DNA from 2 places in the Kitasatospora sp. NPDC096147 genome. Region 2 is predicted to be linked to the other one. Evidence: riboswitches for the same ligand, from Rfam matches in the RefSeq annotation. Region 2 holds a riboswitch; the other holds the start of a gene.
What was found. A riboswitch is a leader RNA that binds a small molecule or an ion and turns the genes downstream of it on or off. The one in region 2 is predicted to bind glycine.
Positions count from the first base shown of each region.

Region 1: linked by a shared signal. The riboswitch ahead of gcvT (glycine cleavage system aminomethyltransferase GcvT) and the one ahead of gcvP (aminomethyl-transferring glycine dehydrogenase) in region 2 are both predicted to bind glycine.

Region 1 covers NZ_JBIWFX010000006.1:396,513-411,299, reverse strand. Annotated here, with positions in the region: gene ACIRBX_RS22025 (enhanced serine sensitivity protein SseB C-terminal domain-containing protein) at 1-144, opposite strand, end outside; gene ACIRBX_RS22020 (enhanced serine sensitivity protein SseB) at 300-1,121, opposite strand; glycine riboswitch at 1,283-1,386, shown strand; gene gcvT (glycine cleavage system aminomethyltransferase GcvT) at 1,537-2,646, shown strand; gene gcvH (glycine cleavage system protein GcvH) at 2,728-3,102, shown strand; gene glyA (serine hydroxymethyltransferase) at 3,189-4,454, shown strand; gene ACIRBX_RS22000 (L-serine ammonia-lyase) at 4,583-5,950, shown strand; gene ACIRBX_RS21995 (helix-turn-helix domain-containing protein) at 6,040-6,903, shown strand; gene ACIRBX_RS21990 (DinB family protein) at 6,934-7,437, opposite strand; gene ACIRBX_RS21985 (ATP-binding protein) at 7,694-8,116, opposite strand; gene ACIRBX_RS21980 (Ig-like domain-containing protein) at 8,408-9,613, opposite strand; gene glgX (glycogen debranching protein GlgX) at 9,860-12,052, shown strand; gene ACIRBX_RS21970 (family 2 encapsulin nanocompartment cargo protein terpene cyclase) at 12,053-13,363, opposite strand; gene ACIRBX_RS21965 (family 2B encapsulin nanocompartment shell protein) at 13,375-14,787, opposite strand, start outside.
Region 2 covers NZ_JBIWFX010000001.1:1,249,658-1,264,444, forward strand. Annotated here, with positions in the region: gene ACIRBX_RS05405 (DUF5999 family protein) at 1-18, shown strand, start outside; gene gcvP (aminomethyl-transferring glycine dehydrogenase) at 334-3,204, opposite strand; glycine riboswitch at 3,442-3,541, opposite strand; gene ACIRBX_RS05415 (PRC and DUF2382 domain-containing protein) at 3,774-4,760, shown strand; gene ACIRBX_RS05420 (MFS transporter) at 4,926-6,365, shown strand; gene ACIRBX_RS05425 (DNA polymerase IV) at 6,577-7,974, opposite strand; gene ACIRBX_RS05430 (vancomycin high temperature exclusion protein) at 8,158-8,877, opposite strand; gene ACIRBX_RS05435 (MerR family transcriptional regulator) at 8,918-9,595, opposite strand; gene ACIRBX_RS05440 (bifunctional nuclease family protein) at 9,839-10,309, opposite strand; gene ACIRBX_RS05445 (MerR family transcriptional regulator) at 10,401-11,174, opposite strand; gene ACIRBX_RS05450 (FHA domain-containing protein) at 11,228-12,085, opposite strand; gene ACIRBX_RS05455 (DUF881 domain-containing protein) at 12,267-13,301, opposite strand; gene ACIRBX_RS05460 (small basic family protein) at 13,311-13,643, opposite strand; gene ACIRBX_RS05465 (DUF881 domain-containing protein) at 13,640-14,539, opposite strand; gene ACIRBX_RS05470 (sugar phosphate nucleotidyltransferase) at 14,676-14,787, opposite strand, start outside.

The DNA of each region.
Region 1 (14,787 bases), on a different contig from region 2:
GCCGGGGTGGCCGTGCCAGAGCAGCATCCAGACCCGGCCGCCGGCCAGCGCGTGCAGCAGCCGTTCATAGGCGTCGAAGCGCTCCGGCGCGACCTCGCCGAGGGCGCGCTCGATCGCGCCGTCTGCCGCCGCTCCCGCGCTCATGCCGTGCTCCGCCCGCCGTCCCGTCTCGTCCTCGGCCGGCTCCGGCCGGTCATGGTTGCCCAGGGCAGCCTATTGGCCCCGCCCGACACCCGTCATACCGCCGCCCCGTACCGGCGCGTAACGGTTCGGGGGTCAGTCCCGCCCCGGCCCCCGCCTCAGCCCGCCGAAGCCCCGGACCGGACGTAGAACGGACGGACCCGGGTGAGCATCCACTCCACCACCGGGTCGGCCACCAGGTCCAGCAGCACCAGGTGCACCCCCCAGCGCGGCGGCATGGCCCCGAGGGCCCGGCCGAGCGCCTCGTTGACCTGCCCCGGATCGGCCGGCCAGGCCGGGTCCAGCTGCACCCCGACGAACAGCACCGGGGCGTCCAGCTCGACCCCGGCCAGCGCCCGACGGGCCGTCAGGACCCCCGGCAGCTCGGCGAGTTCGGTGATCGCGGCCCCCAGGAAGGCGTACGGCTCCTCGGCCGGCTCCGGCTCCCGCAGGGCCACCCGGGCACCGCCCTCCGGCTGCTGCTCCCAGCGCTCCGAGGCCGGCCCCCGGCGGAGCTCGCCGACCCCCTCCGGCGGCACCGGGATGCCCACCGGCGCCTCCGGGTTGACCGCGATGCCGACCCCGACCGGCAGCCCCCGGGCGAACTCCCAGGCCGGCGCGATGGCGAACGGCACGCCGGGGGCGATCTGCAGGAAGAGCTCCTGCGAGGAGAACACCGGCACGTACGGCGAGCCGGCCAGCTCGATGGTCGGCAGGTCGAGCCCCTGCCCCTGCGGGTCGGCCCCGGACGGCAGCGGGATCCAGACCTGACTGCGCGCCAGCACCTCGATCACCCGGGGCGTGGCCCCCGGATCGCCCAGCGCCGCCGTCAGCACCTGCTCCAACTCGTTGACCGGCCAGCTCCCCCCGGCCGGTGCGGTCCCGGGCTCCGCCCAGCCCTGTGCCCCGCCCTGTGCCCCGGTCCCGCCCGCGTGGTCCATCGGTCGCGCCCCTCTGTAGCCGTGCGGGGCTCAGCCTAGGCCCTGAGGGGGCAGTGGTGACGGGGTGTCGGGCAGACCTGACCTGCTGGGCGGACCCCTCTCCCGTCCCGGCCCGGTCTCGTGCCATGATGACCCCGCCCGACAACTTCACAACGGCCGCTCGAACCCGCGCGGGAGAGTCCGGAGTGCGCCCCGCGCGCACAGCCGGCGCCGAAGGAGCAAGTCCTCCCCGGAATCTCTCAGGCACCCCTACCGCACGGGCGAGGCAGATCTGGAAAGTGGACACGGCCGCGCCGTGCGCCCACCCACGGTGCAAGCCGCCATCCTTGGATGGCGGTGAAGCTCTCAGGTTGCGACGACAGACGGGGAGACTCCACCCCCGCATGCCCGTTTCCGGCCAAGGAGTTCCGTCGCCATGTCCCCTCGTCTGACCGCGCTCGACGCCCTGCACCGCTCGCTCGGTGCCACCATGACCGACTTCGCCGGCTGGGACATGCCGCTGCGCTACGGCAGCGAGCGCGAGGAGCACCTGGCGGTCCGCACCAAGGCCGGCCTGTTCGACCTCTCGCACATGGGCGAGATCACCGTGACCGGCCCGCAGGCCGGCGAGCTGCTGGACTTCGCGCTGGTCGGCCACATCTCCGCGCTCGGCATGCTGCGCGCCCGCTACACGATGATCTGCCAGGAGGACGGCGGCATCCTGGACGACCTGATCGTCTACCGGACCGCCGAGTCCGAGTACATGGTGGTCGCCAACGCCTCCAACGCCCAGGTGGTGCTGGACGCGCTGACCGAGCGCGCGGCCGGCTTCGACGCCGAGGTCCGCGACGACCGGGACGCCTACGCGCTGCTCGCGGTCCAGGGCCCGGAGGCGAACGGCATCCTCGGCTCCGTCACCGACGCCGACCTGCCCGGCCTCAAGTACTACGCCCTGCTCCCGGCCACCGTGGCCGGCAAGGACGTCTGGCTGGCCCGCACCGGCTACACCGGCGAGGACGGCTTCGAGGTCTTCTGCGCCCCGGCCGACGCCGAGCACCTGTGGACCGCGCTGACCGCGGCCGGCGCCGACGCCGGCCTGGTGCCCTGCGGCCTGTCCTGCCGCGACACGCTGCGCCTGGAGGCCGGCATGCCGCTGTACGGGCACGAGCTGTCCACCGAGCTGACCCCCTTCGACGCCGGCCTCGGACGGGTCGTCAAGTTCGAGAAGGAGGGCGACTTCGTCGGCCGCAAGGCCCTGGAGGCGGCGGCCGTGCAGGCCGAGTCCAACCCGCCGCGCAAGCTGGTCGGCCTGGTCTCCGACGGCAAGCGGGTGCCGCGCGCCGAGTACGCGGTCGTCAGCACGGACGGCACCCCGATCGGGCGGATCACCTCGGGTGCCCCCTCCCCCACCCTGGGCAAGCCGATCGCCATCGCCTACGTGGACGCGGCGCACGCCGCCCCCGGCAGCGCGGTCGCGGTCGACGTGCGCGGCAAGCACGAGCCGGTCGAGGTCGTGGCGCTGCCCTTCTACAAGCGCGCCCGCTGACCCTTCCTCACATGTTCCGAGCTGCGGTCCGCTCAGCGGACGGCTTCGCCCTACCCTCTTGCGATCCTGGAGAATGACGTCATGAGCAACCCCACGCACCTGCAGTACACCGAGGAGCACGAGTGGCTGACGGCCGCCGAGGACGGTGTCTCGACGGTCGGCATCACCGCCCACGCCGCCGACGCCCTCGGTGACATCGTCTACGTCCAGCTCCCCGAGGTCGGCGACACCATCACGGCCGGCGAGTCCTGTGGCGAGCTCGAGTCCACCAAGTCGGTCAGCGACCTGTTCTCGCCGGTCACCGGCGAGGTGACCGAGATCAACCAGGCCGTCATCGACGACCCGGCCTCGGTCAACAGCGACCCGTTCGGCGACGCCTGGCTGTTCAAGGTGAAGATCACCGAGGCCGGCAAGCTGCTGACCTCCGCGGAGTACGACGCCTTCATCGGCGCCTGACCCCTTGGTAGACGGGTGACGGCCGCAGCGCGGCGGCCGTCCCCTCCCCGGTCCCCTGCCCGCACCGCCCCACGGGAAGACCCAACATGACTGTCCTGAACCAGTCCCTGCACGCGCTCGACCCGGAGATCGCCGCCGCGGTCGACGCCGAGCTGCACCGTCAGCAGACCACCCTCGAGATGATCGCCTCCGAGAACTTCGCGCCCGTCGCGGTGATGGAGGCCCAGGGCTCGGTCCTCACCAACAAGTACGCCGAGGGCTACCCCGGCCGTCGCTACTACGGCGGCTGCGAGCACGTCGACGTGGCCGAGCAGATCGCCATCGACCGGGTGAAGGAGCTGTTCGGGGCCGAGTACGCCAACGTCCAGCCGCACTCGGGCGCCTCGGCCAACCAGGCCGCGCTGTTCGCCATCGCCCAGCCCGGCGACACCATCCTGGGCCTGAACCTGGCGCACGGCGGTCACCTGACCCACGGCATGCGGCTGAACTTCTCCGGCAAGCAGTTCAACGTGGTCGCGTACCACGTGGACGAGGCCGGCCTGGTCGACATGGCCGAGGTCGAGCGCCTCGCCAAGGAGCACCGCCCGAAGGTGATCATCGCGGGCTGGTCCGCCTACCCGCGCCAGCTGGACTTCGCCGAGTTCCGCCGGATCGCCGACGAGGTCGAGGCGTACCTGTGGGTCGACATGGCCCACTTCGCCGGCCTGGTCGCCGCCGGTCTGCACCCGAACCCGGTGCCGTACGCCGACGTGGTCACCTCGACCACCCACAAGACCCTCGGCGGTCCGCGCGGCGGCATCATCCTGGCCAAGCAGGAGTTCGCCAAGAAGCTCAACTCCTCGGTCTTCCCCGGCTTCCAGGGCGGCCCGCTGGAGCACGTGATCGCGGCCAAGGCGGTCTCCTTCAAGGTCGCCGCCTCGGACGACTTCAAGGAGCGCCAGCAGCGCACCCTGGAGGGCGCCAAGGCGCTGGCCGAGCGGCTGCTCCAGGACGACACCAAGGCGGCCGGCGTCTCGGTGCTGTCCGGCGGCACCGACGTGCACCTGGTCCTGGTCGACCTGCGCAACAGCGAGCTCGACGGCCAGCAGGCCGAGGACCGCCTGCACGAGGTCGGCATCACGGTGAACCGCAACGCGGTCCCGAACGACCCCCGCCCGCCGATGGTCACCTCGGGTCTGCGGATCGGCACCCCGGCCCTGGCCACCCGCGGCTTCCGGGCCGAGGACTTCCGCGAGGTCGCGGACGTCATCGCCGAGACCCTGCTGCCCGGCTTCGACGAGGCCAAGGCCGAGTCGCTGAAGGCCCGGGTCACCGCGCTGGCCGTGAAGTACCCGCTCTACCCGGAGCTGTAGTCCCCCGGTGGCCCTACGGCCACCTTGCTCTTCCGGGGCACCGCGCACACTGGTAACCGTGGCGCGCGGTGCCCCGTGCCATGCCTGCCCCGGCTTCACCCACGAGACCAGACAAGGACGTCACCTCCGTGGCCATCAGCGTCTTCGACCTCTTCTCCATCGGTATCGGCCCCTCCAGCTCGCACACCGTCGGACCGATGCGCGCGGCCCGGATGTTCGCCCGCCGCCTCAAGTCCGAGAGCCTGCTCGCGCAGACCGTCTCCGTCCGGGCCGAGCTGTTCGGCTCGCTCGGCGCCACCGGCCACGGCCACGGCACCCCGAAGGCCGTCCTGCTCGGCCTGGAGGGCCACTCGCCCCGGACGGTCGACGTCGACCGGGCCGACGAGGACGTGGACCGGATCAAGGCCGAGAAGCGCCTGCACCTGCTCGGCGTGCAGGACATCGCCTTCGACCCGGACACCCAGCTGGTGCTGCACCGCCGCAAGGCCCTGCCCTACCACGCCAACGGCATGACGCTCTGGGCCTTCGACGCCGACGGCGCCACCCTGCTGGAGAAGACCTACTACTCGGTCGGCGGCGGCTTCGTGGTGGACGAGGACGCGATCGGCGCCGACCGGGTCGTCCCGGACGACACCGCGCTGCGCTACCCCTTCCGCACCGGCGAGGAACTGCTCCGGCTCACCCGGGAGACCGGCCTGTCGATCTCCGGCCTGATGCTGGAGAACGAGAAGGCCTGGCGCTCCGAGGCCGAGATCCGGGCCGGGCTGCTGGAGATCTGGCGGGTGATGCAGGAGTGCGTCTCGGCCGGCATGAACCGCGAGGGCATCCTGCCGGGCGGCCTCAAGGTCCGTCGCCGGGCCGCCTCCGGCGCCCGTGCGCTGCGCGCCGAGGGCATCGGCCCGGCCAACGCGATGGAGTGGGTCACCCTCTACGCGATGGCGGTCAACGAGGAGAACGCCTCCGGCCGGCGGGTGGTCACCGCGCCGACCAACGGCGCCGCCGGCATCATCCCGGCCGTCCTGCACTACTACCTCAACTTCATCCCCGGCGCCGACGACGACGGCATCGTCCGCTTCCTGCTGGCCGCCGGGGCGATCGGCATGCTGTTCAAGGAGAACGCCTCCATCTCCGGCGCCGAGGTCGGCTGCCAGGGCGAGGTCGGCTCGGCCTGCTCGATGGCGGCCGGCGGCCTGGCCGAGGTGCTCGGCGGCTCCCCCGAGCAGGTCGAGAACGCGGCCGAGATCGGCATCGAGCACAACCTCGGTCTCACCTGCGACCCGGTCGGCGGCCTGGTCCAGATCCCCTGCATCGAGCGCAACGGCATGGCCTCCGTGAAGGCCGTCACCGCCGCCCGGATGGCGCTGCGCGGCGACGGCCGCCACCACGTCTCCCTCGACAAGGCGATCAAGACCATGAAGGAGACCGGCGCCGACATGAAGATCAAGTACAAGGAGACCTCGCGCGGCGGCCTCGCCGTCAACGTCATCGAGTGCTGAGGCGCTGACCCGACCGGAGCGGGCACGGACGGTCGGGTCCGGGCCCGCTCCGCTTTTCTACGGTGGGGGCATCAGGGAAGGAGAGCCGGGTGCTGGACGGGCTGAACCGCGCACTGGACCACCTCGAAGAGCGGCTCGAACTGCCGCTCGACGTGCCGGAGTTGGCGCGGATCGCGCTGACCTCGGAGTACCACTTCCGGCGGCTGTTCTCGGCGCTGGCGGGGATGCCGCTGTCGGAGTACGTACGGCGCCGGCGGCTGACGCTGGCCGGGGCCGAGGTGCTGGCCGGGGAGCGGACGCTGCTGGAGGTGGCGGTCCGGTACGGGTACGGCTCGGGCGAGGCGTTCGCCCGGGCGTTCCGGGCGGTGCACGGGATCGGACCGGGCGAAGCCCGGCGCGACGGTGCCGAGTTGACCGCGCAGCCCCGGCTCTCCTTCCGCCTCGTCGTGGAAGGGAACAGCAGCATGCGCTACCGGGTCGTACGGAAGCCGGAGTTCACCCTGGTCGGGCGGAGGGCCCGGGTGCCGCTGGTGCACCGGGGGGAGAACCCGCACATCGTGGAGTTCCTGCGCGGCGTCGGCCGGGCGGAGCTGGAGCGGATCGCCGGGCTGTCCGCCCCCGGTGCCGAGCCGGCCGGGATGCTCTCGGTCTCCGACGGGCTGGACCCGAGCCGGGCCGAGGGCACCGAACTCGACTACTACCAGGCCGTGGTGGCGCCCGACCCGGTGCCGGAGGGGCTGGACACCCTGCTGGTGGCGGCCGGCGAGTGGGGGGTCTTCGAGACCTCGGGACCGTTCCCGCAGGCGCTCCAGGAGCTCTGGCGGGACGTCTTCACCCAGTGGTTCCCGTCCAGCGCCTACCGCAGCCGCCCGGGGCCGGAGCTGCTCGCCCTCGGCTCGTTCCCGGACGGCTCGGACACCACGGCCCAGCTGTGGATCCCGGTGGAGCGCTGAGCACCTGACAGCGGCTCGGGTGACGGCCGGTCAGTCCCCGGTGGTGCCGTCGGCCAGCTCGCGCAGCACGTCGAGGTGGCCGTTGTGCCGGGAGATCTCCTCCACCAGGTGGAAGAGGATCCAGCGGAGGTTGATCCGGGTGCCGCTGCGGACCGTGCCGACCGCCCAGGTGTCGAGGTCGAGGCCGGCCACCAGCTCGCGGTGGCGCTCGATCTGCGCCAGGTAGTCGGCGGTCAGGGTGGCGATCGGGATCTGCGCCCCGATCCGCATCTCCCCGTCCGGGTCCGCGTCGGTCCACGGCGCCACGCACTCGGCGCCGAGCAGCACCACGTCCAACCACCAGTGCTCCACCCAGCGCAGGTGGCTGATCAGCCCGCCGAGGGTCATCAGCGGCGAGCCGGGCAGCGGCGCCTTCGCGGCGTCCTCCGGGCTCAGCGCGTCGACCTTGGCCAGTGCGGTGGCCCGGGCGTAGTCGAGGAAGGTGAGCAGCGTGGTGCGCTCATCCAGGGTCTGGGGCATGTCGGTACGAGTCATCGCGCCGCATCATGACGGAACCGGGGCGCGCTGTCGACTGAATAATCAAAGGACGGAGGGCGAATCCATACGATTAGTGAAGGTGAAGTAGCTTACAAACCTTTCGTTGGATTTTGCCCACATGCTGAGACCGTGCGATAGTCGAGCCATCGACACCCGCGCGGCACGCACCCCCTTGGCCGGCGCGGTGACATCTGCAGGGGCCCCCACGCCGCACCACGGCCGCCCGGGGGCCCCGCACTGTTCTCCGGGGCGGTCAGCCCTGGGCCGCCCGCTCGCGGATCTTCAGCTCGAACCAGACGCCCTTGCCGCGCGGGAGCAGATCGGCCCCCCAGCGCTCGGCGAGCGTGTTGACCAGGAGCATGCCGTGGCCGGTCTCGCTGCCCGGCTCCGCCAGCACCAGACAGGGCAGGGCACGGGAGGAGTCGCGGACCTCGACCCGGAGCCAGCCGGGGCGGCGGGTGAGGCGCAGGCCGATGGTGCGGCCCCCGGTGTGCCGGACGGCGTTGGCCATCAGCTCGCCGGTGAGGAGTTCGCCGACCTCCAGTAACTGGTGGAGCCGCCAGCCCTGCAGGACGGTGAGGACCACGCGCCGGGCCAGGCCGACGAGTTCGGGACGGGAGGGCAGGAACACCTCCTCCTCGGCGGCGACCTGGGCGCAGAGTCGGCCGAAGTGCACGCGCTCGACCTCCTGCGGGCTGAGTCGTTCCAGAGTCTCCAGGGCGAGCACCCCACCTTCCGCGATGTCCGACGGGCCGTCAGCAGGCGCTCCGGCTGCCGGAAGTGATGCCCACTCTGCTTCGCCCCATCCCGCCATGCGCCCATCATTGCGGACTGCGAGCGCCCGCGTACTGACAATGAGTAAACGATCACTATTCGACTGGCATATGACAGGCGCACCGCTCCCCCCACTCGTACAGCAGAGCGGCGAAAGGTCCCAAACTCCTTTCATCGTCGAACAGTTGAGCGCCTATCGCCCCCCGAGCGCACTGCCCTTGCGCCACTGGTCCCAGGTGAGGTTCCAGCCGTTCAGGCCGTTCTCCGGCGGCACCCGGTCCCCGCTCCTCCCGTGCACCTCGATCACGTCGCCGACGGTGGACTGCTCGAAGAACCAGCCCGCCGGGGAGCTGTCCGACCCGCCCTTCACGTCGGCCAGGCCCAGGCAGCCGTGGCTGGTGTTGGCGGTGCCGAAGACGTCCCGGGCGGCCCAGTAGTTGCCGTGCACGAAGGTGCCCGAGGCGGTCAGCCGCATCGCGTGCGGCACGTCCTTGATGTCGTACTCGTCGCCCAGCCCGACGGTCTGCGAGTTCATCCGGGTGACGGCGAACTTCTCCGAGATCACCATGGTGCCCAGGTAGGTGGAGAACTCCGGGCTGCCGCCGGACACCTTCAGGGTGCGCAGCACCCTGCTGTCCTGACGGACCGTCATGGTGTGCGCCTCCAGGTCCACCGTGGAGACCACCGAGCGGCCGACCGTGAAGTGCACGTCCTTGGACTGGGTGCCGTAGTCCCCCGGGGCGCCCTGCACGTCCTTCAGCCGGAGCGCCAGCGTGACCTTGGTGCCGGCCGCCCAGTACTTCTCCGGGCGCAGGTCGAGCCGCCGGCTGGAGAACCAGTGCGCGGCCACCGGCACCGGCGGGTCGGCGGTCACCGAGATGGCCTTCTCCACCGCCGCCCGGTCCGTGATCGGGCGGCTGAAGCGGAGCGAGACGGGCATCCCGACCCCGACCGTGGAGCCGTCCTCGGGCGTGAAGAAGGCGGCGAAGGTGTGGTCGGGGGCGAGCGTGGCGAAGGCCACGTGCTGGGCCGCCTTCAGCCCGGCCTGGTCCTCGGCCACGGTGTCCAGGGTGTACGCGGTGGACATCGCCAGCCGGGCGTCCGGCACCCAGACGCCGTCCGGGCCGACCTTCCCCGGCACCTCGGTGCCCTTCTGGTCGGCCAGCCGGACCGAGACCAGCCGCCCCTGGGCCACCGTCACCTTCACCGGCCCCTCGGCCGGCACCTCCTGGGCGCCGTCCGCCGGGGTGCTGGTGATCACCGCCCGGGAGACCGCCGGGCTCGCCGAGGCGGCGGCGTCGGAGCTCGGCGCGGCCGTCCGCTCGCTGGTGCAGGCGGTCAGCAGGCAGAGCCCGGCCACCGCCAACCGCCGTGTCCAGACTCCGACCCGGGGGCGCATGCCACGTCCTTTCCGTTCGGCGCCACGGACTGCGGTGCCGACAACCGTCCGGTTCAACGAGCGGGCGACCGCCCGGACACGTGACACGGGATTCGCCCGGTGGACGCCCGGACGCCGCTTTCCGGGACAGAATCGTTCACAGTCCGTCACAGCCGCGCCCGGCGCGTGACAGTGACACCTGATCAGGGAACAAGGACTGGACAGGGCCCGGGACGGCCCCTGCGGAGAGCTGGGAGGGTGCGGCCGATGACGGCTAGGCAGCAACGGACAGCGCACGAGGGCCGACCCGACCCCGCGGTGCCCTGGCCGGGCAGCTGGCAGCCGCTCGGCGCACGGTTCCGCACCGACCAGGACGGCCGCCCCGGCACCAACTTCGCGCTCTGGGCGCCGGACGCCGAGGCGGTCGAGCTCTGCCTGTTCGCCGAGGACGGCGGCGAGACCAGGCACCCGCTCACCGAGCGGACCTTCCAGACCTGGCACGGCTACCTGCCCGGGGTCCTGCCCGGCACCCGCTACGGCTACCGGGTGCACGGCCGCTGGGACCCGTGGACCGGCGCCCGGTGGAATCCGGCCAAACTCCTCCTCGACCCGTACGCCCGCGCGGTGGACGGGAGTTACACCGCCCACGACGCCACCTGCGCCGCCGTCCGGGGCTGGCCCGAGCAGGACGTCGCCGACACCGTCCGGGACAACCGGGACTCCGCACCGTACGTGCCCAAGGCGGTGGTGGTGCACGACGACGACGACTGGTACGACGACCAGCGCCCGAAGACCCCGTGGGCCGAGACCGTCCTCTACGAGCTGCACGTGCGCGGCTTCACCATGCGCCACCCCGGGGTGCCGCGTGAACTCCGGGGCACCTACGCCGGATTGGCGCACCCGGCGGCCATCGGCCACCTGGTGGACCTCGGGGTCACCGCCGTCGAACTGCTGCCGGTGCACCAGTACGCCGACGAGGACCACCTCCAGCAGCGCGGGCTGACCAACTACTGGGGCTACAACACCCTGGGCTTCTTCGCCCCGCACGCCGGCTACGCCGCCTCCGGCAGCCGGGGCCAGCAGGTCGGCGAGTTCAAGCGGATGGTGCGGGCGCTGCACGCGGCCGGCATCGAGGTGATCCTCGACGTGGTCTACAACCACACCGCCGAGAGCGGGGTGATGGGCCCCTCGCTCTCGCTGCGCGGCATCGACAACGCCGGGTACTACCGGCTGGACCGCAGCCGCCGGGGCTACGCCGACTACACCGGCTGCGGCAACACCCTGGACACCCGCCAGCCGCACGCCGTCCGGCTGATCACCGACTCGCTGCGCTACTGGGTCACCGAGATGGGGGTGGACGGCTTCCGCTTCGACCTGGCCGCCGCGCTGGCCCGGGGCTCCGACGGCGTGGAGATGCACCACCCCTTCCTGGGCGCCGTCTCCCAGGACCCGCTGCTCAGCCGGGTGAAGCTGATCGCCGAGCCCTGGGACGTCGGCCCGGGCGGCTACCAGGTCGGCGGCTTCCCCCCGCTCTGGGCCGAGTGGAACGACAAGTACCGGGACGCGGTGCGGGACTTCTGGCGCGGCGCCCGCCTCGACGTCCGCGAGCTCGGCTACCGGCTGTCCGGCTCCTCGGACCTCTACCAGCGCGGCGGCCGCCGCCCGTACGCCTCGGTCAACTTCGTCACCGCGCACGACGGCTTCACCCTGCGCGACCTGGTCTCCTACGACCGCAAGCACAACGAGGCCAACGGCGAGCAGAACCGGGACGGCACCGACGACAACCGGTCCTGGAACTGCGGGGTGGAGGGCGAGACCGAGGACCCGGAGGTGCGCGGCCTGCGGGTGCGCCAGCTCCGGAACCTGATGAGCACCCTGCTGCTCTCCACCGGCGTGCCGATGCTCACCGCCGGGGACGAGCTGGGCCGCACCCAGGGCGGCAACAACAACGCCTACTGCCAGGACAACGAGACCAGTTGGCTGGACTGGACCCTGCTGGCCGACCCGCAGTGGCGCGAACTCACCGCACTCACCGGCACGTTGATCCGGCTGCGGCGGCGCCACCCGGTGCTCCGGCAGCGCGCCTTCTTCTCCGGCCGGGCGGCCGAGCCCGGCGGGCAGCGCGACCTGGTCTGGTTCAACGCGCGCGGCAAGGAGATGACCGAGGGCGACTGGTACGCCCCCGACGGGGTGCTCGGGATGCTGCTCTCCGGCTCGGCGATGTCCGAACGGGACGAGCACGGCTGCGAGTTGACCGACGACAGCTTCCTGCTGCTGCTCAACGGCGGCTCGGTCGACGTCCCCTTCACACTGCCCGGCGAGCCCTGGCCCTGCCGGTACGAAACGGTGGTGGACACCGCCCGCCCCGGGCCGCAGGACCCGGGGCGGGGCGGTGTGGTCACACTGGCCGGACGCTCGCTGCAACTGCTCCGGGCGCCGGCCGGACACCAGGCGGGGTGATCAACCCTCCTGGTACTTCGGGCTGGTGCGGTGCCACTCGTGGTTCCCGCCCAGCCAGGCGTACACACCGGCCAGGTACCGCTGGAGGGCCGGCGAGCCGGTCGGCACCAGCACGGCGGCCTCCGCCTCGAAGGTGAGCACCAGCTCGTCGTGGATCTCGATGCTGCGCCGCACCGCCTCCGAGAGCGAGCAGCCCTCCTCCGCCGCGATCAGGGTGGGGAGGTTGAAGTCGAGCGTGCCGGAGCGGCTCTCCTTCGCCATCGAGTAGAGGTCGTTGACCAGCACGCTGGCCAGCGAGGCGGTGGTGACCGCCCGGCGGATCCGGGGGTCGGCGTACTCGGCGGCCGGCAGCTCGTAGCCGCCGACCGGGTCGATCAGGGCGATGCACGGCAGGAAGCTGTTCGGCTGACGGTTCACCAGGTACTGCCAGACCGGAGGGAGCCCTCCGGCCATCCGCCAGGCCGCCTCGGCCCCGAAGGCCACGAAGATGGCGGCCAGTTCGTGCTTCAGCCGGGCCACCTGCGAGGGGGTGCCGTAGCGTGCCAGGTGCTCCAGCGCAGTGCGCAGCGCCACCAGCACCGGGTCCTCCCGCATGCCGCGCTCCAGTTGGGGCGCGTAGCGCAGCGGGAGGTGCACCGGATCGACCGCCGCGTTGGCCAGCAGCAGCCGGGCACCGGCCAGTCGGGGGTCGGCGCCGTCGGACTCCTCGTCGCAGTAGTAGTCGTCCACCGCCCACTCGGCCAGCGCGCACTTGGCGGCGGCCAGCAGCCGGTCCGGGTCGTCGGTGTCGGGGTGGGTGAGCATCAGCAGCCGCCCGAAGCCGGCGGCCCGCAGTTGCTCCAGCCGGTCGGTGTAGATGCCGCACTCGGCGGCCCAGGCCACCAGCCGTTCGTTCACCGCCTCGCCGAGCGCCGGATCGTCCCGGACGGGGGGCGGGCAGTGCAGTGGGAGGCCCGGCCGGTCCCGGCCCGGTTCGGGCGGCGGCTGCGGCTCCGGCGGTGACGGCGGTGCCCACGGCGGCCTGACCGGTGAGAGCGAGGAAGTGCCCAGCCCGGTCGGGCCGTTGAGGGGGGACCGGAGCAGTCCCCCGGCACCCGGCAGAGTGCCCGGCAGGGTGGTCGGCAGCACGGGCGGGGCGGTCGGCAGGGCTCCCGGCGGAGCGGCCGGCCTGGCCGGGGAGAGCAGCGACAGGGGGGACAGCAGCGAGGTGGCCGGCCGGGGAGCGGGACGGGCCAGGATCTCGGCGGCGGCCAGCACCGCCAACTCCCCGACCCGGGCCCCGCCGAGCAGCCGGGCGAGCGGAGACACCACGACGGCTCTCCTCAGCTCCGGGCGCCGTTGACCTGGACGTTCTCCAGGATGCCCAGCGCGTCCGGCACCAGCACGGCGGCGGAGTGGTAGATGCTGACCAGGTAGGAGACGATCGCCTTCTCGTCGATCCCCATGAAGCGCACGTTCAGCCCCGGCTCCAGCTCGTCCGGGATGCCGGTCTGCCGCAGCCCGACCACGCCCTGGCCCTGCTCGCCGACCCGCATCGCCAGGATGGACGAGGTGTGCCCGCGGGTCACCGGGATCTTGCCGCAGGGCAGGATCGGCACCCCGCGCCAGGCCGGCAGGTGGTGGCCGCCGACCTCCGCCCCGCCGAAGTAGAGGCCGCGCCGGTTGCACTCCCGACCGAAGGCCGCGATCGCCTTGGGGTGGGCGAACAGGTAGTCCGTCTCCCGGCGCATGGAGAGCAGCTCGTCCAGGTCGTCGGGGGTGGGCGGCCCGGAGTGGGTGGAGATCCGCTGGTCGAAGGCGGCGTTGTGGAGCAGGCCGAAGTCCGGGTTGTTGACCAGCTCGTGCTCCTGACGCTCCTTCAGGGCGTCGACGGTCAGCCGGAGCTGCTGCTCGGTCTGGTTCATCGGGTGGTTGTAGAGGTCGGCGACCCGGGTGTGCACCCGCAGCACCGTCTGGGCGACCGCCAGCTCGTACTCGCGGGGCTTGGGCTCGTAGTCCACGAAGGTGGTGTGCAGCAGCGGCTCGCCGGTGTGGCCGGCGGCCACCTCGATCGCCGCCTCGCCGAGCTCGTTCTGGGCCCGCCGGGTGCCGGCCAGGTAGCCGTCCAGCTGGGCCCGCAGGCCGGGCGCGCGGTCCATCAGCTGCTGGAAGGCGGAGAAGGGCAGCGCCAGCACCGTCCCGGCGGTGAGCGCCCGGACGGTGTACTCCCAGCGCGGGGCGGCCTGCGCGACCGCCTCCTCCCCGAGGTGGTCGCCGTCGGCCAACTGGCCGAGCTCGGTGCGCTCCCCGTACTTGCCGGTGCCGGTGCGCTCCAGCTTGCCGTGCGCGATCAGGAACAGCTCGGCCACCGGGGCGCCCTGCTCCACCAGGGCCTGGCCGGGGCTGACCGGCCGGGAGACGAACAGCCCGGCCAGCTCGGCCAGCACCGCCCGGTCGGTGTAGCCGCGCAGCGGCGGGACCTCGGCGAGCGAGGGCGGCACCACCCGGACCTCGACGCCGGTCTGCTCGAAGGCCACCCGGCCCCGGCCGACGGCGTAGTTGAGGCGTCGGTTCACCCGGTAGGTGCCGCCCTGCACCTCCACCCAGGGGAGCAGCCGGGACAGCCAGCGTGAGCTGACGTCCTGGTTCTGCGGTTCGGTCTTGGTCGTGGTGGCGAGGTTGCGCGCCGCCGCCGTGCTCAGGCTGAGCTGGGGCTGCGCCTGAACGGCCGCCGACTCGTGAGTCGGCTCGGTCTC
Region 2 (14,787 bases):
CCGCTCGCCGTCGCCTGACGGCCGGCCGGGCAGGCGCAGAGGGGCGCGAGACTCTGCCTGATCTGCGGCTCCGCCGCCCGGGCGCGCACGCACTCGGCACAGACCTACGGCAGGGCAGGCGAAAAGGGGCGCGAGACTCTGCCTGATCTGCGGCTCCGCCGCCCGGGCGCGCACGCACTCGGCACAGACCTACGGCAGGGCAAGCGAAAAGGGGCGCGGGGAACTGCGCGCTTCGGGAGGCGGCCCACCTGCAACTGACCCACCATCAGCCAGTTGCAGGTGCTGCCGTTCCACCCTCGCGCAGTACCCCGCGCCCCTCGGCGCGCTACCGGGTCAGCTGCCGTACTCGTCCAGCGGCGGGCAGGAGCAGACCAGGTTCCGGTCACCGTACGCACCGTCGATCCGGCTCACCGGCGGCCAGTACTTGTCCGCCGGGTTCACGCCCGCCGGGAAGACCGCCTCCTGGCGGGTGTAGGAGTGCGCCCACTCCCCCGCCAGCGTGGCGGCGGTGTGCGGGGCGTTGCGCAGCGGGTTGTCGTCCGCCGCCCACTCGCCCGAGCCGACCTTCTCGATCTCGCCGCGGATCTCGATCATCGCGTCGCAGAAGCGGTCGATCTCGTGCAGGTCCTCGGACTCGGTCGGCTCGATCATCAGCGTGCCGGCCACCGGGAAGGACATGGTCGGGGCGTGGAAGCCGTAGTCGATCAGGCGCTTGGCGATGTCGTCCACGGTCACCCCCGTCTCCTTGCTCAGCGGGCGCAGGTCGATGATGCACTCGTGCGCGACCAGCCCGCCCGGGCCGGTGTAGAGCACCGGGAAGTGCGGGGCGAGCCGCTTGGCGATGTAGTTGGCGTTCAGCACCGCGACCTGGGTGGCGCGCTTGAGGCCCTCGCCGCCCATCAGCCGGACGTACGACCAGGAGATCGGCAGGATCGCGGCCGAGCCCCACGGGGCCGCCGAGATCGGACCGACGCCGGTGGCCGGGCCGGCCTCCGCCTGGAGCGGGTGGTTCGGCAGGTACGGGGCCAGGTGCGAGCGGACCGCGACCGGGCCGACGCCCGGGCCGCCACCGCCGTGCGGGATGCAGAAGGTCTTGTGCAGGTTCAGGTGCGAGACGTCCGCGCCGAACTTGCCCGGCTTGGCCAGGCCGACCAGCGCGTTGAGGTTGGCGCCGTCGACGTAGACCTGGCCGCCGGCCTCGTGCACGGCCGCGCAGATCGCGGTGATCTCGGTCTCGTACACGCCGTGGGTGGACGGGTAGGTGACCATCAGCACCGAGAGCTGGTCGCGGTGCTGCTCGATCTTGGCCTTCAGGTCGGCGACGTCCACGTCACCGTCCGGCAGGGTCTTCACCACGACCACCCGCATGCCGGCCATCACGGCCGAGGCCGCGTTGGTGCCGTGCGCGGAGGACGGGATCAGGCAGACGTCGCGCTCGACGTCGCCGTTCGCCCGGTGGTACGCGCGGACCGCGAGCAGACCGGCCAGCTCGCCCTGCGAGCCGGCGTTCGGCTGGATCGACACCGCGTCGTAGCCGGTGACCTCCACCAGCTGCTGCTCCAGACCGCGGATCAGGGTCAGGAAGCCCTCGGCCTGGTCGACCGGGGCGAACGGGTGCAGCTGGCCGAACTCGGGCCAGGTGACCGGCTCCATCTCGGTGGTGGCGTTGAGCTTCATGGTGCAGGAGCCGAGCGGGATCATGCCCCGGTCCAGCGCGTAGTCCCGGTCCGAGAGGCGGCGCAGGTAGCGCAGCATCGCGGTCTCCGAGCGGTGGCTGTGGAAGACCGGGTGGGTCAGGTACTCGTCCTCGCGCAGCAGCGCCTCGGGCAGCGCGTCGGCGGTCTCGGTGACCTCGGCGGTGACGCCGAAGGCGGCCCAGACGCCGGCCAGGTGCTCGCGGGTGGTGGTCTCGTCGCAGGAGATCGAGAGGGTGTCCTCGTCCGCCTGGTAGAGGTTGATGCCGTTGGCGCGCGCGGCGGCGGCGATCTCGGCGGCCCGGCCCGGCACCTTGGCCGTGACGGTGTCGAAGAACTGACCGCTGGTCAGCTCCACGCCGCCGGCCCGCAGGCCCTCGGCCAGCGCGGCGGCGTAGCGGTGGGTGCGGCGGGCGATCTCGGCCAGGCCGTCCGGGCCGTGGTAGACCGCGTACATCGAGGCCATCACGGCCAGCAGCACCTGGGCGGTGCAGATGTTGGAGGTGGCCTTCTCGCGGCGGATGTGCTGCTCGCGGGTCTGCAGCGCCAGGCGGTAGGCGCGGTTGCCGTCGGCGTCCACCGAGACGCCGACCAGCCGGCCGGGCAGGTTGCGGGCGTAGGCGGCCTTGACGGCCAGGTAGCCGGCGTGCGGGCCGCCGAAGCCCATCGGGACGCCGAGGCGCTGCGAGGTGCCGCAGGCGATGTCGGCGCCGAGCGAGCCCGGCGACTTCAGCAGGGTGAGGGCCAGCAGGTCGGCGGCGACCGCGACGACCGCGCCGAGGCCGTGGGCCTGCTCGATCACCGGGGCGAGGTCACGGACCTCGCCGGAGGCGCCCGGGTACTGGAGCAGCACGCCGAAGACGCCGCGCTCGGCGATCTCGGCCGGGATGCCGGCGGAGAGGTCGGCGACGACCACCTCGACACCGGTCGGCTCGGCGCGGGTCTCGATCACCGCGATGGTCTGCGGCAGGGTGTCGGCGTCGACCAGGAAGACGCCGCCCTTGACCTTGGTGACCCGGCGGGCCAGCGACATCGCCTCGGCGGCGGCGGTGCCCTCGTCCAGCAGCGAGGAGCCGGAGGTGTCCAGACCGGTCAGGTCGGCGACCACGGTCTGGAAGTTGATCAGGGCCTCCAGCCGGCCCTGCGAGATCTCCGGCTGGTAGGGGGTGTAGGCGGTGTACCAGGACGGGTTCTCCAGCACGTTGCGCAGGATCACCGGCGGGGTGAAGGTGCCGTAGTACCCGAGGCCGATCATCGACTGCAGCACCGTGTTGCGTCCGGCCAGCTCGCGCAGCTCGGCGAGCACCTGGGCCTCGCTCCGGCCGGCCGGCAGGCCGAGGGCGGTCAGGCTCTTGATCGCGTCCGGCACGGCGGCGTCGGACAGCTCGTCCAGCGAGCCGTAGCCGATGCTCGCCAGCATCTTCTCCTGGGCGGCGGCGTCGGGACCGATGTGACGGTTCTCGAACGGGCTCGAGAGTTCGAGCTCGGTGAGGGTCGGCTTGGCGTTCATGGGGGTCGGGCCTCCTGGTCACGGACCGGCTGGGGTACGCACGCCTCGGACCTTCGCCGCCGTGGGACAGCAGGGGCCTCGAACACACGAACCCGTCGGGCCTCCCCCTCTGTCATCGGTACCTGAGAGCTTCGCCCGCCCGGGACGGCGGTGGCCGGCCCGGCGGCTTGCACCGTCGGTGAGGGTGGGGCCCGCCGGCTCCCTCGCCGTCGGCCCTGCCCTGCTTTCCAGAGTGACCTACCCCGCACGGTACGGATGCCTGAGAGATTCCGGGGAGGGTTTGCTCCTTCGGCGCCCTTCTCCGCCGGGGCGGAGGGGACTCTCCCGAGCGGGCTCGGCAGTCGCGCCCAGGGTACCAGCGGGAGCGCCGCAGATCACGGGCGCCCCCAGCGCACTCCGGGCCTCCGCGACCCGCCCTCGAACGGCCCATCTCCCTCCCCAACGGCGGCGTTCGAATGGCCGACGTCCGATTGATGGCTTTTCGTGTGAAGTGCGGCCGGGAGCTTCCGCCGACCGCCCCCTGACGGAGTGTCAGGGGTGCTTTCGTACCTCTCCTACTGGAGGACAGCGTGCAGACCGACATCGACCCGCGAGACCTGATCGGACACAAGGCGGTCGACCGGAACGGTGACAAGATCGGCACCGTCGACGAGGTCTACCTCGACGACGCGACCGGCGAACCCGAGTGGGCGGCCGTCCGCACCGGGATCTTCGGCCGGGACGCGTTCGTCCCGCTGACCACCAGTGAGTTCTCCGGCGAGGAGCTCCGGGTCCCCTACGACAAGTCCCTGATCAAGGACTCCCCCGACTTCGGCGTGGGCCAGCACCTCTCCCCCGCGCAGGAGCTCCAGCTCTACCGCTACTACGGCCTGGACACCGGCGCACCCGCCGCCGCCCCGCTGGCGGCGGCTGCCGTCGGCACCAACGGCACGGGCACCGCCAAGGACCTCGACTTCGGCTCCGTCGGCACCACCAGCAAGGAAAGCAGCAGCGTGAACGCGACCACCACCGCCCCGACCATGACGGCCGCCCCGATGGCCTTCACCGCCACCTCCGAGATGCCCGCTCCGGCGCCCGCCGCCGCCAAGCCGGCCGAGTCCACCGCCCCCACCGTCCCCGGCAACGCCCCCGGCGGCCCGGTCGAGATCACCTGCCGCGAGGAGCGCCTCGACGTCACCACCGAGTGGCACGTGCTCGGCACCGCCAAGCTGCGCAAGTACGTCACCTCCGAGGCGGTGGAGCGCAAGGTCCCGGTGGTGAAGGAACGGGTGCGGGTGGAGCGGGTGCCGGTCACCGAGGCGGAGCGGGCCGCGCTCAGCGAGCAGGAGATCGCCGAGGCGGTCGAGGAGGTGACCCTCCGGGAGGAGCGCCCGGTGGTCCGCAAGTACCTGGCCCCCATCGAGCGGGTCCGCCTGGTGGTCGAGCGCTACACCGAGGAGGCGGTGATCCGGGACGAGCTGCGCCGCGAGCAGGTGGAGATCCACGACAACACCTCCGGCGTCACGCCCGCCGCCTCCCCGCCGCCGGCCGCCGGCCGCCCCGAACCGCTGCGCTGACCCGCCCCGCCGAAGCCGCCCCGCACCCCGTGTGCCGGGCGGCTTCGGCGTTCCCGCACGTCAAACGCCACTTTGCCAAAGCTTCACCAGAGAATATTTGACACACTGAAGTATCTCCCGTCATGGTTACTTCAGTCCCTTGACTTTCAACTGAAGGAAGCTTCCGTGAGGCCGAGCAGCACGCGCGTGCTCCCCGCCCTGGTGCTGGCGATGCTGGCATTCAGCGTGGTGCAGACCGCCGTCGTCCCGATCCTGCCCTCGCTGGCCAAGGAACTGGACGTCTCCGGTTCCAGCATCACCTGGCTCATGACGGCGAACCTGCTGTCCGCCGCCGTCCTGACCCCGCTGCTCGGCCGCTTCGGCGACCTCCGGGGCCGCAAGCCCATGCTGCTGGTCTCGCTCGGCGGCCTGGTGGCCGGCTCCGCGCTGGCGGTGGGCACCCACTCGTTCACCTGGCTGGTCGTCGCCCGCGTCCTGCAGGGCGCCGGCGGTGGCGTGCTGCCGCTGGCGATCAGCATCGTCCGTGACGAGCTCCCCAAGGAGAAGGTCACCGGCGGCGTCGCGCTGATCTCCGCCTCGATGGGCGTCGGCTCCGGCCTCGGCCTGGTCGCCACCGGCCTGCTGCTGGAGCACTGGGACTACAAGTCCATCTTCTGGATGGGCCTCGGCTTCGGCCTGCTCGCCGTCGCGCTGGTCGCCCTGCGCGTCCCGACCGACCCGGTGGTCGACAAGAACGGCGGCGCCGACCCGCTCGGCGCGCTCACCCTGGCCGGCTGGCTCTCCGCCCTGCTGATCGCGGTCAGCCAGGGCAACACCTGGGGCTGGACCTCCAACCGCACCCTCGGCCTGTTCGCCGCCGCCGCCGTGATCGCCCTGGTCTGGGGGATCATCGAGGTCAAGGTCAAGCACCCGCTGGTGGACATGAAGATGATGGCCCGTCCGGCCGTCGCCTTCACCAACATCTCCGGCCTGCTGATCGGCTTCGGCATGTACGGCTCGTTCATGGTGATCAGCAACTTCGCCCAGACCCCCGAGAAGCTGGCCCACTACGGCTTCACCGCCACCGTGCTGCACGCCGGCGTCATGCTGCTGCCCTCCGCGCTCGGCTCGATGGTCGCCGCCCCGGTCGGCGCCCTGCTGATCGCCCGGCGCGGCCCGCGCCTGCCGCTGGTGCTCGGCGGCCTGCTCGGCGCGGCCGGCATGGTCTACCTGGCGCTGCGTCACTCCGCCGAGGGCGACATCTACTTCGCCTCCGCCGTCTTCGGCCTCGGCGTCGGCCTCGCCTACGCGGCGATGCCCGCCTACATCAACGGCGCCGTCCCGGCCGAGCAGTCCGGCATCGCCAACGGCATGAACGCGGTGCTGCGCACCGTCGGCGGCGCCATCGGCACCGCCGTGATGGCCGCGATCCTGACCGGCGACACCATGAAGCTGCCGATCCCGGTCCAGCTGCCCACCCTGGACGCCTACAAGCACGCGTTCTGGGTCGCCGCCGCGGTCTGCCTGGTGGCCGCCGTGGTCCCGTTCGCGATCCGCCGGATCAAGGAGACCCCCGCTCCGGTCGAGGCCCCCGCCTCGCCCGAGCTGGTGAAGACCGGCGCCTGACGAGGCGTCAGGGGCGTACCGTCCGGCTCGGGCCGGACGGTACGCCCCACCCCGCCGACGCGCTCAGGGACGGGTCGCGCCGACGGCACCCCGGCCGCCGCCGGTACGTGAGGGCATCACGCCCGGACGGACGGCCGCAGGATGAACGGCCCCCGCACCGCTGGACACGGTGCGGGGGCCGTCGTCGTCCCCGCCCTACTCCTCGTCCTCGTCACTCCTCGTCCTCGTCGCCCGCCGGCGGCAGCATCCCGGGGCGCAGTGGCAGCGGCCCCGACGGCGTCAGCTCCGGGTCGTCCACCGCGAAGGTCCGCACCCGCCCGATCCCCCCCTGCGGCGTCTCGAAGCGCACCGTCACCCGGCCCACTCCGCTGCCCTGCACCCACCCCGGCCCGAGCTGACCGTGCGTCACGTCCTGCCCCGGCCGCCACTGCCGCACCACGGCCACCTCCACCACCGGCTCGCTGTCCTGCGGCGCCGCTACCTCCCCCGCCCCAGCCGCCAGCTCCTCCCGCTCGGCCTGGGCGAACAGGTCCTCCTGGGTGAAGTCCGCCAGCTGCGCCACGCCCACCCCCAGCAGCCGCACCCCGCCGGTGATGTCCACCTGCTGGGCCAGCCGCCGGGCCGTCTCGGCGATCACCACCGCGTCGTCGGTCGGCGAGCGCAGCGTCTCCGAGCGGGTGATGGTCGAGAAGTCGAAGCGCCGCACCTTGAGCACCACCGTCCGCCCCGAGCGCCCGGAGGCGTGCAGCCGGCCGACACAACGGGCCGTCAGCTCGTCGATCTCCCGCAGCACCCGCCCCCGGTCGGCCAGGTCCACCTCGAAGGTGTCCTCCACCGAGACGGACTTGGCGTCCCGGTCCGGCACCACGGCGCGCTCGTCCAGGCCCAGCGACATCCGGTGCACGCCGACCCCGTGGGCACGGCCCAGCAGCTGCACCAGCTCACCCTCACCGGCCGCCGCCAGGTCCGCCACCGTGGTCATCCCGACCCGGCGCAGCACCTGCTCGGTGGCCGGGCCGACACCCGGCAGCGCCCGCACCGACATGGTGGAGAGCACCGCCCGCTCCCGGCCGACGCCGATCACCACCAGGCCGTCCGGCTTGGCCTGCTCGGAGGCGATCTTCGCCATCAGCTTGGACCCGGCCAGCCCGACCGAGCCGGTCAGCCCCGTCCGCTCCTCGATGTCGGCCCGCAGGTCGGTGCCGATCGCCACCGCCATCTCGGCCCCGGCCTCCGGCCCCGCCTCGCGCAGCGCCGAGGCGTACGGGCCGGTCTCCAGGTCGACGAACGCCTCGTCCACACTGAGCGGCTCGACCAGCGGTGAGAGCTCCCGCAGCAGGCCCATCACCACCTCGCTGACCTGCCGGTAGGCGTCGTAGCGCCCGCTCAGGAAGGCCGCGTTGGGGCAGAGCCGGCGGGCCTGGGCCATCGGCATCGCCGAGTGCACGCCGAACTTCCGGGCCTCGTAGGAGGCGGTGGAGACCACGCCGCGCAGCCCGAGGCCGCCGACGATCACCGGCTTCCCGCGCAGGCTGGGCTTGGCCGCCTGCTCCACCGCCGCGAAGAAGGCGTCCATGTCGAGGTGGAGGATGCTCGGCACCGAACGCACCCGTCGATCATCCCGCACCCCACCGACAGAACCGTGCGGCAGCGCACCGCGTCAGGAGACGGAGCGCGAAGCGGGCAACGCGAAGCGGGCAACGCGAAGCGGGCAACGCGAAGCGGGCAACGCGAAGCGGGCAACGCGAAGCGGGCAACGCGAAGCGGGCCGGCCGGCCGCCGGGGCTCCGGCTCAGCGCGGCCGGGCCAGCGCCGCCCCGATGCCGTGCTCCTGCTCCCCCCAGAACGTCGGGTCCGGCTCGAAGGCGGCGTCGAAGGCCGCCTTGGCCGCCCCGGGGATCTCCCGCAGGCCGCCGTAGTACCAGGTGGCGTTCGGGTCCTCGTCCACCCCGACGGCGTAGGAGTCGATCCCGGCCGCCTGGCAGAGCGCCAGCGCCCGCCGGGCGTGGAAGGACTGACTGATCAGCACCGCCCGGTCCACCAAGAAGATCCGCTTGGCCCGGACGCAGGAGTCCCAGGTGTCGAAGCCCGCGTAGTCCTCGACCACCTTGCCGGCCGGCACGCCCTGCTCCACCAGGTAGGTCTTCATCACGGTGGACTCGTCGTAGTCGGTGCGGCTGTTGTCCCCGGTGACCAGCACCGCCTGGATCTTCTCCGCCCGGTACAGCTGCACCGCCGCGTCCAGCCGGTGGGCCAGGTACGGCGAGGGCTTTCCGTCGAAGATCCCGGCGCCGAAGACCACGCCCACCGGTGCGGCGGGAGCCCCGGCCACCGTGCCGACCCGGTCCCCCGCCGCCAGCCAGAGCCAGCTCATCGGCGCCAGACCGGCCAGCGCGGCCACTACCAGGGCCTGGAACCAGCGCCGCTGGCTGGTCCTGCTGCGCAGCAGGCGGACCACCGCCGACCGTCCCCGCAGGACTCCGCCCCGCACCACCCGTCGCACCGTTCGCACCAGCGTTCTCCCCTTGTCGTCCGCGGGGAGTGACGCCGGGTCAGCCCGCCCGGTTGCGCCGCTGCGCCAGTTCGTCACCGGGGTCGTAGCCGGTCACCGTCTCGCCGGTGTCGGTCCGCTCGGCGTGCAGCCGCCCGAGCGCGCCCTCCAGCTCCTGCCGGACCGCGCCGACGGCGATGCCGAACACGCCCTGACCACCCTTCAGCAGATCGACCACCTGCTGGGGCGAGGTGCACTCGTACACCGTGGCACCGTCGGACATCAGGGTCAGCTCCGGCAGGTCCTGCTCCTCCATCCGCTGGAGGTGGCCGACCGCGATCCGGATGTTCTGCAGCGAGACCCCGGCGTCCAGCAGCCGCTTGACGATCTTCAGCAGCAGGATGTCCCGGAAGCTGTACAGGCGCTGCGAGTTGGCCGGGTAGGCCGTCCGCACGCTCGGCTCCAGCAGGCCCGTCCGGGCCCAGTAGTCCAGTTGGCGGTACGTGATGCCGGCCGCCGCGCAGGCGGTCGGCCCCCGGTAGCCGATCAGCGCCGAGGTCGGCGCCAGCCGCTCGATGGCGGGCTGTCCCGGCTGCACCGCCGGGAAGCGCGCGAACCTGTGCAGCTCCGCCTCGGCCGCCGAGCCCTCCCGGGGGCGCTCCAGCACCGTGCGCGCGGAACGCGGGACGTGCACGGAGCACTGGCCCCCGCCGTTCGATTGGTCGCCCGAGCCGCTCATGCCTACCTCCGTCCGCTCCGTCCTGATGGGCCGTGCCCCGGAAGGCGCAACCCTCCGGAGCCACCACTGACGGTAGGCAGTCGCCCAGGACCCGTCAACGATCGCCACGCCGGGGCACGGGGTGGACATCACCCGGCCGAGTGGTTTTTCGTGCCCCTAGTGTGGGTAGACGAACGCCCTTTGGCAAAAGCCGACTTGCGGAACGGACCGGCGGGAGGCTACTGACCCCCGGTCAGACGCCGGTCACTGCTGGCCACCGAAGTCCTCCGGCGAGACCTGGTCGAGGAACTCGCGGAACTTCTCGACCTCGTCCTCCTGCTCGTCCGGGATCGCGATGCCCGCCTCGGCGAGCACCTCCTCGGCACCGAAGATCGGCGTCCCGGTCCGCAGCGCCAGCGCTATCGCGTCGGACGGCCGGGCACTCACCTCGACCCCGCCGGAGAACACCAGGTCGGCGTAGAAGACGCCGTCCCGCAGATCACTGATCCGCACCTCGGTGAGGTCCTGCCCCAGCGCCTCCAGCACGTCCTTGAACAGGTCGTGGGTCAGCGGCCGGACCGGCGTCATCCCCTGCTGGGCGAACGCGATCGCGGTGGCCTCGCCAGGACCGATCCAGATCGGCAGGTACCGATCGCCCCCGACCTCCCGAAGCAGCACGATCGGCTGGTTGGAAGGCATCTCCACCCGGACACCCACGACGTCGAGCTCATTCACACTGGCAACCCTATGGCCCAGCCACCGGATATGAAAGCGCAGCCGGTCAGCCGTGCCCGGACGACCCGGACAACGTCGACTGCGCCCACCCCTACGAGCGCAGCCGCAGGCCCGCCTGGACCATCGCCGCGTGCAGCCGCACCGAGAGCGTGGCCAGCTCCCGGGCGGTCGCCTCGGCGTGCGCCCGGGTCTGCGGATTCCGGTGCCGGCGCAGCGGCGCCACCACCTGCTCCACCAGCGCGACCTCCCGGTCGGCCGCCGCCTTCATCGCCCGCAGGTGCCGGGGCTCCAGCCCGAACCGCCCCAACTCGCCCACCAACCGGGCGACCTGGAGCGCCTCGCCGTCGTAGCCGCCGTCCGGTCCCGGAGCGATCAGTCCGTACGACTCCCACTCCGCCAGCTCCGTCTCGGCCGCCTCGGCGGCGGCCAGCAGCTCGGCCCGGCCCAGCCGCACCCCGCCGCCGGGCGTGGCGGCGACCAGCTCGCGGTCGGCCTCCTCCACCGGGCCCGGCCGGTTGTCGGGCGCGGGGAGGGCCGGTGGGGCCTCCCCGCGCTCGATCGCGTCCAGGTGCTCCCGGATCACCCGCAGCGGCAGGTAGTGGTCGCGCTGCATCCGCAGCACGTACGCCAGCCGCTCCAGGTCGGCGGAGCTGAACTTGCGGTAGCCCGAGGGCGTCCGCTGGGGCTCGACCAGCCCCTCCGCCTCCAGGAAGCGGATCTTCGAGATGGTGACCTCCGGGAAGTCGTCCCGGAGGTACGCCAACACCGCGCCGATGCTGAGCAGTTCGTCACCGCGCCGCCGCCCCTCGCCCGCTCGGCGGGAGGCCGGAACGGGCGAGGTCTCGGTGCTGGAAGGGGTGGTCACACGGGCTCCTGCCGACGTCGGATCCAGTCCCCCCGGACAACGCGCCTGCGGTCTCAGTACCCCCGGTGCTGGCTGGCGAAGAACACCAGCCGGTACTTGCCGATCTGCACCTCGTCGCCGTTGCCGAGCTGGACCTCGTCGATCCGCTCCCGGTTGACGTAGGTGCCGTTCAGGCTGCCCACGTCGGCGACGGTGAAGCCGCCCGGCCGGCGGCGGAACTCCACGTGCCGCCGGGAGACCGTGACGTCGTCCAGGAAGATGTCACCCTCGGGGTGACGGCCCGCCGTGGTGACGTCCTTGTCCAGCAGGAAGCGGCTGCCCGAGTTCGGGCCGCGCTGCACGATAAGCAGCGCGGAGTGCGGCGGCAGCGCGTCGATCGCGGCCAGCACGTCGGCGTTGAGCGCCGGGGTGGCGCCGGTGCCGGTCGTGGTGTTGGGGTCGTAGGACTCCAGGCCGTGGATCGAGATGGTCGAGGTGACCTCGGCCGAGTGCTCCGGCGCGCCGCCGCGCAGCTGCGTGCCGCAGTTGGAGCAGAACCGGGCCGTGGCCGCGTTCTGGTTCCCGCAGCGCGGACACGGGGACGGACCACCAGCCATCTTCACAGCCTCCTGGAGGTCCACACCCGGCAGGGTCTGACCGGCATAGGGGTCATTCTGGGCGAACCCTCCACCAGAGGTTGAGGGTCCCGACTGGAAACCTATGCGCGGAGCACCGGACTGGTCGACCGACGCGCCGTGACCCGCCGGATTGCCACCGTCCCGGAACAGCGGGCGCTCGGCGTACTCCACCGACTCCGGCGAGGGACGCATCCCCGGCACGGAGGACTCGTCCGCCCGGTGGCGGGCGGTCGGCTGCTCGACCGCCGCAGCGCGGTTCTTCTTGCGGCCGAACAGCTTCGAGAACAGACTCACGGGCGAATCCCCTTGCGTGTGACAGACCCGCCCGCGGGGCAGGGTGTGCGGTTCGGACAGGCAGCCGGCCGGTGTGGCGGCCGGTTCGGAACGGGCGATCGGCCCCAGTCTCCCCGACCGGGTTGCCCACGCCCGCACCGGGGGCGGTGCGGAACTGACGGACCGTCCGTCGGTCGGGCCGTCACCTCGCCGCCGGCTTGGCGTACTGAGGTGCCGTCGGGGCGGCCAGCGCGTCGACCACGACCTTCTGCTCCTGGGTGATGGTGGCGCGCGCCTTCTGCTTCTCCAGGGTGCGCACCACACCCCCCGGGATGTTCAGCGCGGGGGTGAGGTCCTGCGGGTTCCCCACCACGGTGAACCGGTACGGCGCGGACAGGTCCTTGCCGTCCACCTGCACACGGTCCTCACCGCTGTCGGTGAAGTAGCTGCCGGCCACCACTCGCACGTCGTTGATCTGAATCGCCTCCGCCCCTGCGGCTCGGAGTTCCTGCAGGGTGTCCAGCAGCATATCGGCCTTCACCTGCCGTTGGGGATCATCGATCGTCAGCACGATCCCCGGACCGGTCGCACGCACCGTACCCGCCAGCACCCCGAGCTCCGTGGCCTTCTTCCTGGTCTGCTCCTGGGCCTCCTTGGCCTGGTTGGAGCTGTTCTCCAACTGCGCCAGGGACTGCTCCAGCTGCGTCTTCTCCTGCTGGAGACGCTGCTGACGGCTGTCCAGTTCGTCGAGGATGCGCACCAGGTCCTCCTGGCGGGCGCCGCGCAGCTGGCTGTGGTCGTTGGTCGACCGCACCTGCACCGCCAGCGCGAAACCCAGCACCAACAGCAGGGCGGCCACCACCAGCTGACCCCGCGACAGGCGCGGCGGCCAGAGCGCGGTCCGCAACCGCCGACGCGGCGTGTTCTCCTCCTCCGGCGCTCCGGCCGCCGGCGCCGCCCGCTCCGACTCCGGCCCGGGCACCGGCACCGGCACCGGCACCGGCTGCGGCTGCGGCTGCGGCTCAGCCGACTCCGCCGGTACCTCCGCCGTCCCGGGCGTGTCGGCCTCCGGCCGCTGCTCTCCCGACCGCTGTTCCCCGGCCTCCCGCTCCGGCCGCACCGGCCGCTCGCCGACGGGATCGCGCCGCTCCTCGGCAGGCTCGGGCCGATGTTCCTCCCGCTGCTCCTCGGGGGGCTCCGGCTGCCGCTGCTCCGGCTTCTGTTCCTCCGCTGCCACCGCTCCCCCTCAGGCCCGGAACACGTGCCGGCGGATCGCGGCGGCGTTGGAGAAGATCCGGATGCCGAGCACGACCACCACGCCGGTGGAGAGCTGCGAGCCGACGCCCAGCTGGTCGCCCAGGTAGACGATCAGCGCGGCGACCACCACGTTGGAGAGGAAGGAGACCACGAAGACCTTGTCGTCGAAGATCCCGTCCAGCATCGCCCGGACGCCGCCGAACACCGCGTCCAGCGCCGCCACCACCGCGATCGGCAGGTACGGCACCACGGCGTCGGGCACCTCGGGCTGCACGATCAGACCGGCGATCACGCCGATCACGAGACCCAGCACGGCAATCACGGGGTAGCTGCTCCTGAGATGTCGGGCTGCGCGTACCGCAGCGTGATGCCGAGCGCGCCCGGCACCGTCAGCTTCTTCTGCACGGTGAGGGTGGACTTGATGCCGTAGCTGTCCTGAATGATCTTCAGGTAGCGCCCGGCCTCGCCGTCCTGGAAGGACTGGCCGAACGCGGCCCCGTCCCCGATCGCCAGCACGGTGTACGGCGGCACCAGCGGGCGGTTGTCGACCAGCACCGCGTCACCGGCCGCCCGGATCGCGGAGAGCTCGGTGAGCCGCTGGCCGTTGATCGAGACGGCCTCCGCCCCGGCCCGCCAGACACCGTTGACGACCAGTTGGATGTCCCGGTCCCGCAGCCTGCCGGTGTTGGAGAAGCCCTCCGCCTGGCGCGGGTCGGAGACGCTGCCCCCGGCCCCGGTGCCCGAGGCGTCCTCCAGCACCAGCTTGAAGCCGGGGCCGACCACCTCGGCGGTGCCCGCCCGGGCGGCCAGGTCGTCCAGCGCGGAGGTGCCGTCGCTCTGCAACGCCTCGCCCTGGGCCTTCTCGACCTTGCCCCGCAGGTCCTGGATCTGCTGCTGCATCTTGTCGGCCGAGCCGGTGGCGTCCTGCACCCGCTGCACCAGGGCGTCCCGCTCCCGGGCCAGGGTGGGCGCCGCCTGCTGGGTGTTCACCGCGCCGACGGTCACCACGGTGGTGGCCAGCGCCAGCCCGAGGGCCAGCACCAGCTTGCCCTTCACGGCCGTCGGCATCCGGCGCGGGCCCTCGCCCCCGCGGGCCTTGGCAGCCTCGGCGTACCCCTCGTCCAGTCCGTGGTCCATCACGCTGGTCAGCAGGGACATCGAGGCGTCCGGGCGCGCGTAGCGTCCGTCCCGGTCACTCGGCGTCGGCGATGCTGGCATGCGAGACATCGTCCCATGTCGCCGACCGGGTGAACGCACACCCCCCGCCGTGACATGCCCGATCGGTCACCCGATCGTGACCTGGACGTCCCGGGGCGGGCGGTTCGCACCGCCCGCCCCGGTCGTACCCGCCGCGCTAGCGGCCGGCGCCGTCCACCACGGCCGCCCACTCGTCCAGCAACTGCTGGGTGGCCGCGTCGTCCGGGCCCTCCGCCCAGAGGTGGGTGACCGCCTCCGCCGGGTCCGGC